2 regions of the Streptomyces sp. NBC_00207 genome follow, and region 2 is predicted to be linked to the other one. Evidence: riboswitches for the same ligand, from Rfam matches in the RefSeq annotation. Region 2 holds a riboswitch; the other holds the start of a gene.
The links. A riboswitch is a leader RNA that binds a small molecule or an ion and turns the genes downstream of it on or off. The one in region 2 is predicted to bind glycine.

Region 1 (4,408 bases), 4.2 Mb from region 2:
ATGCCGAGCTGCGGGGGCAGGCCGCGGGCGAACTCCACGGCCGGGGCCACGGCGAAGCCCATGCCGGGGCCGACGCAGGCGAGGAACTGGGCCTCGGAGGTGTAGACGGGGACGTACGCCGCCCCGCCGATGTCCATCGTGGGCAGGGTGAGGTCGGCCGAGTCCGGGCCGCCGCCGTCGGGCAGGGGGACCCACACCTGGCTGCGCCCGAGCACCTCCAGGATCCGCCCCCCGGCGTCCGGGTGCCCGAGCGCCGCCCCGAGCACCTGCTCCAGCTCATTCCCCGGCCAGCCGCTGCCCTGCATGTGCCCCTGCCTTCGCCTGATCCCGCGCGTGTCGCCCCGCAGGGTACCGGCCCGTACGCGCCGCCGCTGCGGGGGCCCGGCCCCCACTGCGCCTCGAACGCCGGAGGGGCTGAACGATGCGGCCCCGCCGCACATCAGGTCCGGCCAGGGCCGGCAGCGGCGCCGCACCCTGCGGGTCAGGCGTGGAACGCGATGCGGGTCACGGTCGCGGCGGAGGCACGGTCGAGCAGGGTGACCGAGGCGCAGCCCCGCGGGGGGCGGCCCGCCTCGGCTTCGCGCAGGAGGCGGCCCACCGCGCCGCGGTGGCGGGCGAAGGCGTAGGCGGACACCCGGCGCCCCCGCGCGGCCTGGCCGGAGAGGGCCTCCGCGGGGCTGCTGTCGAGGAGGAGCAGGTGCAGCGCCCGCCCCCGGCGCCGCGCGGCCGCCGCGAGCAGGCCGCGCACCCAGCTCTGCGTACCGCAGTCGTGGACGACGACGGAGGCTCCGGAGCGCAGGAGCCGCCACAGCCCCCAGTAGTGCGCGGCGCGCACCAGCGGCCGGTACACCGCGTAGGGCAGCGCCGGCGGCATCAGCCGCTCCCAGCGCTCACGGGTGTCCTGGGAGTCGACGGCGCCGCCCTCGGCCGCGGCCCGCTTGATCAGCGTGCTCTTGCCGCCGCCGGGCAGGCCGGACACCACGACGATGTCCCCGTCCGCGAAGGCGAGCCGCTGCGGGCCGTGCACCGCGGGGCCGCGCAGGTCGCGTACGGGGCGGATGGCGGGGTCCGCCGCCCGCCTGCGCCCGTGGTCCCGTCCGTGCGCGCCGCGCTGCACCGGCACCGGCACCGGCACCGAGTCCACGGTTCCCGTCGTCGTCACCGCTCCGAATCTCCGCACAGTGTTCGCCTCCCCCGAATCGGGTCACCAGGACCCTTGCCCACTGAGTGTAAAGAGACGGTAATCCGGCAGCCCCGGTTCCGGTCCGCCCGCTCGGGGTACCGTACGAACTTTCGGACCCCTCCGCCCGATCACGGGCATGGCGTGCAATGATGTGCGCCATCTGGACCAACTGCATACCGGCCGCTTGAATCCGCGCGGGAGAGTCCCGGCACGCCGCAAGGCCGTGCGCGGGCGCCGAAGGAGCAAGATCCTCCCTTGAATCTCTCAGGCCCCGTACCGCGTGGATGAGGCAGATCTGAAAAGCGAGCTGCTCGACAGCTCCACCCAAGGTGCAAGCCGAGGAACTCTCGGCGAACCTCTCAGGTTCCGATGACAGATGGGGAGGACCCTCCTCGTCATGTCATGCCCTGGGACTCGGGAGCCACACCCATGAGCACTGCCCCCCGTCTGACCGCCCTCGATGCGCTGCACCGCTCGCTCGGTGCGACCATGACCGACTTCGCGGGCTGGGACATGCCGCTGCGGTACGCCAGCGAGCGCGACGAGCACAACGCCGTACGCACCAAGGCCGGTCTCTTCGACCTGTCGCACATGGGCGAGATCACGCTGACCGGCCCGGAGGCCGTCAAGGCCCTCGACTACGCGCTGGTCGGCAACATCTCCACCGTCGGCGTCGGCCGCGCCCGCTACACGCACATCTGCCAGGAAGACGGCGGGATCGTCGACGACCTGATCGTCTACCGTCTCGGCGAGACCGAGTTCATGGTCGTCGCCAACGCCTCCAACGCCCAGGTCGTCCTCGACGCCCTGACCGAGCGCGCCGCCGGCTTCGACACCGAGGTCCGCGACGACCGCGACGCGTACGCGCTGCTCGCGGTGCAGGGCCCGGAGTCCCCCGGCATCCTGAAGTCCCTGACGGACGCCGACCTGGACGGCCTCAAGTACTACGCCGGCCTGCCGGGCACCGTCGCGGGCGTGCCCGCGCTGATCGCGCGTACGGGCTACACCGGCGAGGACGGCTTCGAGCTGTTCGTCGCGCCCGAGCACGCCGTGGAGCTGTGGCAGGCGCTGACCAAGGCGGGCGAGGGCGTCGGCCTGGTGCCGGCCGGCCTGTCCTGCCGCGACACCCTGCGCCTGGAAGCGGGCATGCCGCTGTACGGGCACGAGCTGACCACCTCCCTGACCCCCTTCGACGCGGGGCTGGGCCGGGTCGTGAAGTTCGAGAAGGAGGGCGACTTCGTCGGCCGCGCCGCGCTGGAGGCCGCCGCCGAGCGCGCCGCCACCAACCCGCCGCGCAAGCTGGTCGGCCTGATCGCCGAGGGCCGCCGCGTCCCGCGCGCCGGATTCCCGGTCGTCGCCGACGGTCAGGTCATCGGCGAGGTCACCTCGGGCGCCCCGTCCCCGACGCTGGGCAAGCCGCTCGCGATGGCGTACGTGGACGCGGCGCACGCCGCGCCCGGCACCTCCGGCGTCGGCGTCGACATTCGCGGTACGCATGAGCCGTACGAGGTCGTGGCGCTGCCGTTCTACAAGCGGCAGAAGTAGTTCCGCACACGGTCCAGCCGTGCACGAGCCGTACGGGAACCCCGTCCGGCAGCGTCTCAGTACCCGAGACCACCGTTCGTATCCACTCCCCCGCATCCAGGAGAATCAGGTCATGAGCAACCCCGAGAAGCTGCGTTACACCAAGGAGCACGAGTGGCTGTCGGACGCCGTGGACGGCGTCGCGACGGTCGGCATCACGGAGTTCGCGGCCAACGCGCTCGGTGACGTCGTCTACGCCCAGCTCCCCGAGGCCGGCGAGACCGTGACCGAGGGCGAGACCTGTGGCGAGCTGGAGTCGACGAAGTCGGTCAGCGACCTGTACTCCCCCGTCTCCGGCGAGATCGTCGAGTTCAACCAGGACGTCGTGGACGACCCGGCGCTCGTGAACACGGCCCCGTTCGAGGGCGGCTGGCTGTTCAAGGTGCGCCTCTCGGAGGAGCCGAAGGACACCCTGTCCTTCGAGGAGTACACCCAGCTCACCGCCGGTAACTGACCCCAGGGGACCCTGATGTCTGTACTGAACACCCCTCTCCACGAGCTCGACCCGGACGTCGCCGCCGCCGTCGACGCCGAGCTCGTGCGCCAGCAGTCCACCCTGGAAATGATCGCGTCGGAGAACTTCGCTCCGGTCGCCGTCATGGAGGCCCAGGGTTCGGTCCTGACCAACAAGTACGCCGAGGGCTACCCGGGCCGCCGTTACTACGGCGGCTGCGAGCACGTCGACGTCGTCGAGCAGATCGCGATCGACCGCATCAAGGCGCTGTTCGGCGCCGAGGCCGCGAACGTCCAGCCGCACTCGGGTGCGCAGGCGAACGCCGCCGCGATGTTCGCGCTGCTGAAGCCGGGCGACACGATCATGGGCCTCAACCTGGCCCACGGCGGTCACCTGACCCACGGCATGAAGATCAACTTCTCCGGCAAGCTCTACAACGTGGTCCCGTACCACGTCGACGAGACCGGCGAGGTGGACATGGCCGAGGTCGAGCGCCTCGCCAAGGAGTCCAAGCCGCAGCTGATCGTCGCCGGCTGGTCCGCCTACCCGCGCCAGCTGGACTTCGCCGCCTTCCGCCGGATCGCGGACGAGGTCGGCGCGTACCTGATGGTCGACATGGCGCACTTCGCCGGCCTGGTCGCCGCGGGCCTGCACCCGAACCCGGTGCCGCACGCCCACGTCGTCACGACCACCACGCACAAGACCCTCGGCGGTCCGCGCGGCGGTGTCATCCTGTCGACGCAGGAGCTGGCCAAGAAGATCAACTCCGCGGTCTTCCCGGGTCAGCAGGGCGGCCCGCTGGAGCACGTGATCGCGGCCAAGGCGGTCTCCTTCCTGGTCGCGGCCTCGCCCGAGTTCAAGGAGCGCCAGGAGCGCACCCTGGAAGGCGCGAAGATCCTCGCCGCCCGCCTGGTCCAGGACGACGTCAAGGCCGTGGGCGTGGACGTCCTCACCGGCGGCACCGACGTGCACCTGGTCCTGGTCGACCTGCGCAACTCCGAGCTGGACGGCCAGCAGGCCGAGGACCGCCTCCACGAGGTCGGTATCACGGTCAACCGCAACGCCATCCCGAACGACCCGCGGCCCCCGATGGTCACCTCGGGTCTGCGGATCGGCACGCCGGCCCTGGCCACCCGCGGTTTCGACGCCGAGGCCTTCACCGAGGTCGCCGAGATCATCGCGCAGGC
Region 2 (4,408 bases):
GTCGTACGAGGCCAGGCGGTTCGGGGTGCACTCCGCGATGCCGACGGCGCAGGCGCGGCGGCTCTGCCCGAACGGCGCCTACCTGATCCCGCGCTTCAGCCTCTACCGGCAGGTCAGTGACGTGGTGATGGCCCTGCTGCGGGAGCTGTCGCCGCTGGTGGAGCCGCTCAGCCTGGACGAGGCATTCGTGGACCTGGAGGCGGGCGGGGTGGCCTTCGACTCGCGGACCGCCCGGTCGACGGGGGAGCGGCTGCGGGCCGACATCAGGGCCGCCACGGGGCTCAGCGGGTCGGTGGGGCTGGCGGGGTCCAAGATGCTGGCCAAGGTGGCGTCCGAGGAGGCCAAGCCGGCGGGGCTGCTGCTGATCGAGCCGGGAACCGAGCGCGAGCTGCTCGCCCCGATGTCCGTACGGACGCTGCCCGGGGTGGGGCCGGCCACGGGGGAGCACCTGCGCCGCGCCGGGATCACCACGGTGGGGGACCTCGCGGAGGCCGGGGAGGACGAGCTGGTCCGGATGCTCGGGCGTGCGCACGGCGTGGGCCTGTACCGGATGGCGCTGGGGCTGGACGACCGGCCGGTGGTCGCGGAGCGGGACGCGAAGTCGGTGTCGGTCGAGGACACCTTCGACGTGGACCTGCACGACCGGGTACGCATCCGGACCGAGGTGCAGCGGCTCGCCGACCGGTGTGTGCAGCGGCTGCGGGGCTCGGGGCACTCGGGGCGGACGATCGTGCTGAAGGTGCGGCGGTACGACTTCTCGACGCTGACGCGGTCCGAGACGCTGCGCGGGCCCACGGACGACCCCGCTGTGGTGCGGGAGGCCGCGGCGCGGCTGCTGGAGGGCGTGGACACCACGGGAGGGGTGCGACTGCTGGGGGTGGGGGTGACGGGCCTCGCGGACTACACGCAGGAGGACCTTTTCGCGCAGTCGCTCGCCACTGAGCCGGACGGGGCGGATGGAGCGGGCGGCGCGGGCGGGACGGGCGAGGAGGCCGGGACGGCCGTCGCCGACGGGACCGGAGCCGCTGCCGCGCCTGTGGGGGCTTCCGAGGCTTCCGGAGCCCCGGCAGCCGCCGAACCGCCCGGGGAGCCCGAGCCGGCTCCCGAGCGGCGCTGGCCGGCCGGGAGCGACGTACGGCACACGGTGTACGGGCCCGGGTGGGTGCAGGGCAGCGGGGTCGGGCGGGTGACCGTACGGTTCGAGCAGCCCGGATCGGAGCCCGGCCGGGTGCGGACCTTCCGGGTGGAGGACCCCGAGCTGGAGCCTTCCGATCCGCTGCCGCTGGTGGGGGACGGGGAGCCGGGAGCGGCCGGCCCGGCCTGATCGGGAAGCCCGGCGGCGGGGCGTCGCGCGCCCCGGTCCGGGCTCCGCCTCACGGCCGCCGGCCCACGCCGCCGGGCCCGCGCAGCCCTCGTCTCAGCCCCCGGCTCCCGACTCAGCCCTCGTCGCCCGCCAGGCGGCCGAAGTCCCGCTGGAAGTCCGTCGGCAGGGTCGTGTCCAGGCCGTAGTGGTGGTAGAGCTGCAGCTCCTGTTCGGGGGAGAGGTGGCGGCCGACGCCGAAGTCCGGGGCGTCCCTGATGAGGGAGCGCTCGAAGGGCACCCGCAAGGTGTCGCCCACCATCTCGCTCGGCTCCAGCGGGACGAAGGCGTCCCGGCTGAACAGGCCCGTACGGACGGCCGCCCATTCCGGGACGCCCGTGGCATCGTCGAGGTAGACCTCGTCCACGGTGCCGATCTTGGTGCCATTGCGGTCGAACGCCTTGCGGCCGATCAGGCTGCGCGGATCGATGTCGGTCTGCACGGTCCCTCCAAATGGTCGCAACTCCTCCGTAATGACTACAGAAGTGCATAACGGCAGCGGAGGCCACTCGGGGAGGCCCCGGATCCTCGCTGGTAGGCTGGGTGATGGCTGTCGACCCTGTGCGGGAGAGTCCTCCGAGTGAGCAAGACGGAGGCGCCGAAGGAGCAAATCCTCCCCGGAATCTCTCAGGCATACGTACCGCACGGACGAGGCCACTCTGGAAAGCAGGGGCGGGTACCGGGCGTGCAGTGCCGGTCCCACTCCTCACCGACGGTGAAAGCCGGAGCTCTCCGGGGCCGCATCCCAGCGATGGCTGGGGGAGCGACCCCCGCGACTCCGGTGAAACTCTCAGGTGCAGATGACAGAGGGGGAGGCCGTCCGGGTGCCCGCGCCGTGGTGCCCCTCGCAGGTCATACGACCAGGAGGCCTCCGTACATGACCGCCAACCGCATTCCGCTCTCCCAGCTGGAGCGAGGCATCCCCTTCGAACAGCGCCACATCGGCCCGGATGCCGAGGCGCAGGCGAAGATGCTCGCCCATGTGGGCTACGGCTCCCTGGACGAACTGACCGCCGCCGCGGTACCGGATGTGATCAAGACCGCCGAGGCGCTCGACCTGCCCGAGGCGCGGACCGAGGCCGAGGTGCTCGCCGAGCTGCGCTCGCTCGCCGACCGCAACCAGGTCCTCTCCTCGATGATCGGTCTCGGCTACTACGGGACCTTCACGCCCCCGGTGATCCTCCGCAACGTCATGGAGAACCCGGCCTGGTACACGGCATACACGCCGTACCAGCCGGAGATCTCGCAGGGCCGCCTCGAGGCCCTCCTGAACTTCCAGACCGTCGTCGCCGAGCTCACCGGGCTGCCGACGTCGGGCGCCTCGCTGCTCGACGAGGGCACCGCGGCCGCCGAGGCCATGACGCTGGCCCGCCGCGTGGGCAAGGCCAAGGGCAACGTCTTCCTCGTGGACGCCGACGCGCTGCCGCAGACCATCGCCGTGATCGAGACCCGCGCCGAGCCGATCGGCATCGAGGTCGTCGTCGCCGACCTGTCCGAGGGCATCCCGGCCGAGGTCGCCGAGCGCGGTGTCTACGGCGTGCTGATCCAGTACCCGGGCGCCTCCGGTGCCGTCCGCGACATCAAGCCGGTCATCGACCAGGCGCACGAGCTCGGCGCCATCGTCGCCGTCGCCGCCGACCTGCTCGCGCTGACCCTGCTGACCTCCCCGGGCGCGCTGGGCGCGGACATCGCCGTCGGCACCACCCAGCGCTTCGGCGTCCCGATGGGCTTCGGCGGACCGCACGCCGGCTACATGGCCGTCCAGGACAAGCACGCCCGTTCGCTGCCCGGCCGCCTCGTCGGCGTCTCGGTGGACGCGGACGGCAACAAGGCGTACCGCCTGGCGCTGCAGACCCGCGAGCAGCACATCCGCCGCGAGAAGGCCACCAGCAACATCTGTACCGCGCAGGTGCTCCTCGCCGTCATGGCCGCCATGTACGCCGTCTACCACGGCCCGGACGGCCTGCGGACGATCGCCCGCCGGACCCACCGCTACGCGGCCCTGATCGCCGCGGGCCTGACGGCCGGCGGGGTCGAGATCGTGCACGGCTCGTACTTCGACACGGTCACCGCCCGTGTTCCGGGCCGTGCGGCCGAGGTCGTCGCCGCCGCCCGCGAGGGTGGCATCAACCTGCACCCGGTCGACGCCGACCACGTCTCCCTCGCCTGTGACGAGACCACCCTGCGCGCCGACGTCGAGGCCGTCTGGGCCGCCTTCGGCGTCACCGCCGACATCGAGGCGCTCGACGCGACCACGGACGACACGCTGCCCGAGGGCCTGCTGCGCTCGGACGACTACCTGACGCACCCGGTCTTCCACCAGCACCGCTCCGAGACCGCGATGCTGCGTTACCTGCGCAAGCTCTCGGACAAGGACTACGCGCTGGACCGCGGCATGATCCCGCTGGGCTCCTGCACCATGAAGCTCAACGCGACCACCGAGATGGAGTCGGTCACCTGGCCCGAATTCGGCCAGCTGCACCCCTTCGCCCCGGTGGAGCAGGCCGAGGGCTACCTCACGCTCATCACCGAGCTGGAGGAACGTCTCTGCGAGGTCACCGGCTACGACAAGGTGTCCATCCAGCCCAACGCCGGCTCCCAGGGTGAGCTCGCCGGCCTGCTGGCCGTCCGCGCCTACCACCGCGCGAACGGCGACGAGCAGCGCACCATCTGCCTCATCCCGTCCTCCGCGCACGGCACCAACGCCGCCAGCGCCGTGATGGCCGGCATGAAGGTCGTCGTCGTCAAGACCGCCGACGACGGCGAGGTGGACGCGGCCGACCTGCGCGCCAAGATCGAGCAGTACCGCGACGAGCTCGCCGTGCTGATGATCACGTACCCCTCCACGCACGGTGTGTTCGAGGAGCACGTCGCCGACATCTGCGCCCAGGTGCACGAGGCCGGCGGCCAGGTCTACGTCGACGGCGCCAACCTGAACGCTCTGGTGGGCCTCGCCAAGCCGGGTCACTTCGGGGGCGACGTCTCGCACCTGAACCTGCACAAGACCTTCTGCATCCCGCACGGCGGCGGCGGTCCGGGCGTCGGCCC

Region 1: it holds a riboswitch for glycine, as region 2 does, so the genes downstream of both, gcvT (glycine cleavage system aminomethyltransferase GcvT) here and gcvP (aminomethyl-transferring glycine dehydrogenase) in region 2, are expected to answer to the same signal.

What each region holds. Positions count from the first base shown of each region.
Region 1 is NZ_CP130715.1:6,366,371-6,370,778, reverse strand. It holds gene OG472_RS30250 (enhanced serine sensitivity protein SseB) at 1-305, opposite strand, end outside; gene OG472_RS30245 (AAA family ATPase) at 482-1,135, opposite strand; glycine riboswitch at 1,369-1,472, shown strand; gene gcvT (glycine cleavage system aminomethyltransferase GcvT) at 1,613-2,728, shown strand; gene gcvH (glycine cleavage system protein GcvH) at 2,841-3,221, shown strand; gene glyA (serine hydroxymethyltransferase) at 3,237-4,408, shown strand, end outside.
Region 2 is NZ_CP130715.1:2,206,391-2,210,798, reverse strand. It holds gene OG472_RS10615 (DNA polymerase IV) at 1-1,324, shown strand, start outside; gene OG472_RS10610 (PRC-barrel domain-containing protein) at 1,437-1,802, opposite strand; glycine riboswitch at 1,915-2,013, shown strand; gene gcvP (aminomethyl-transferring glycine dehydrogenase) at 2,238-4,408, shown strand, end outside.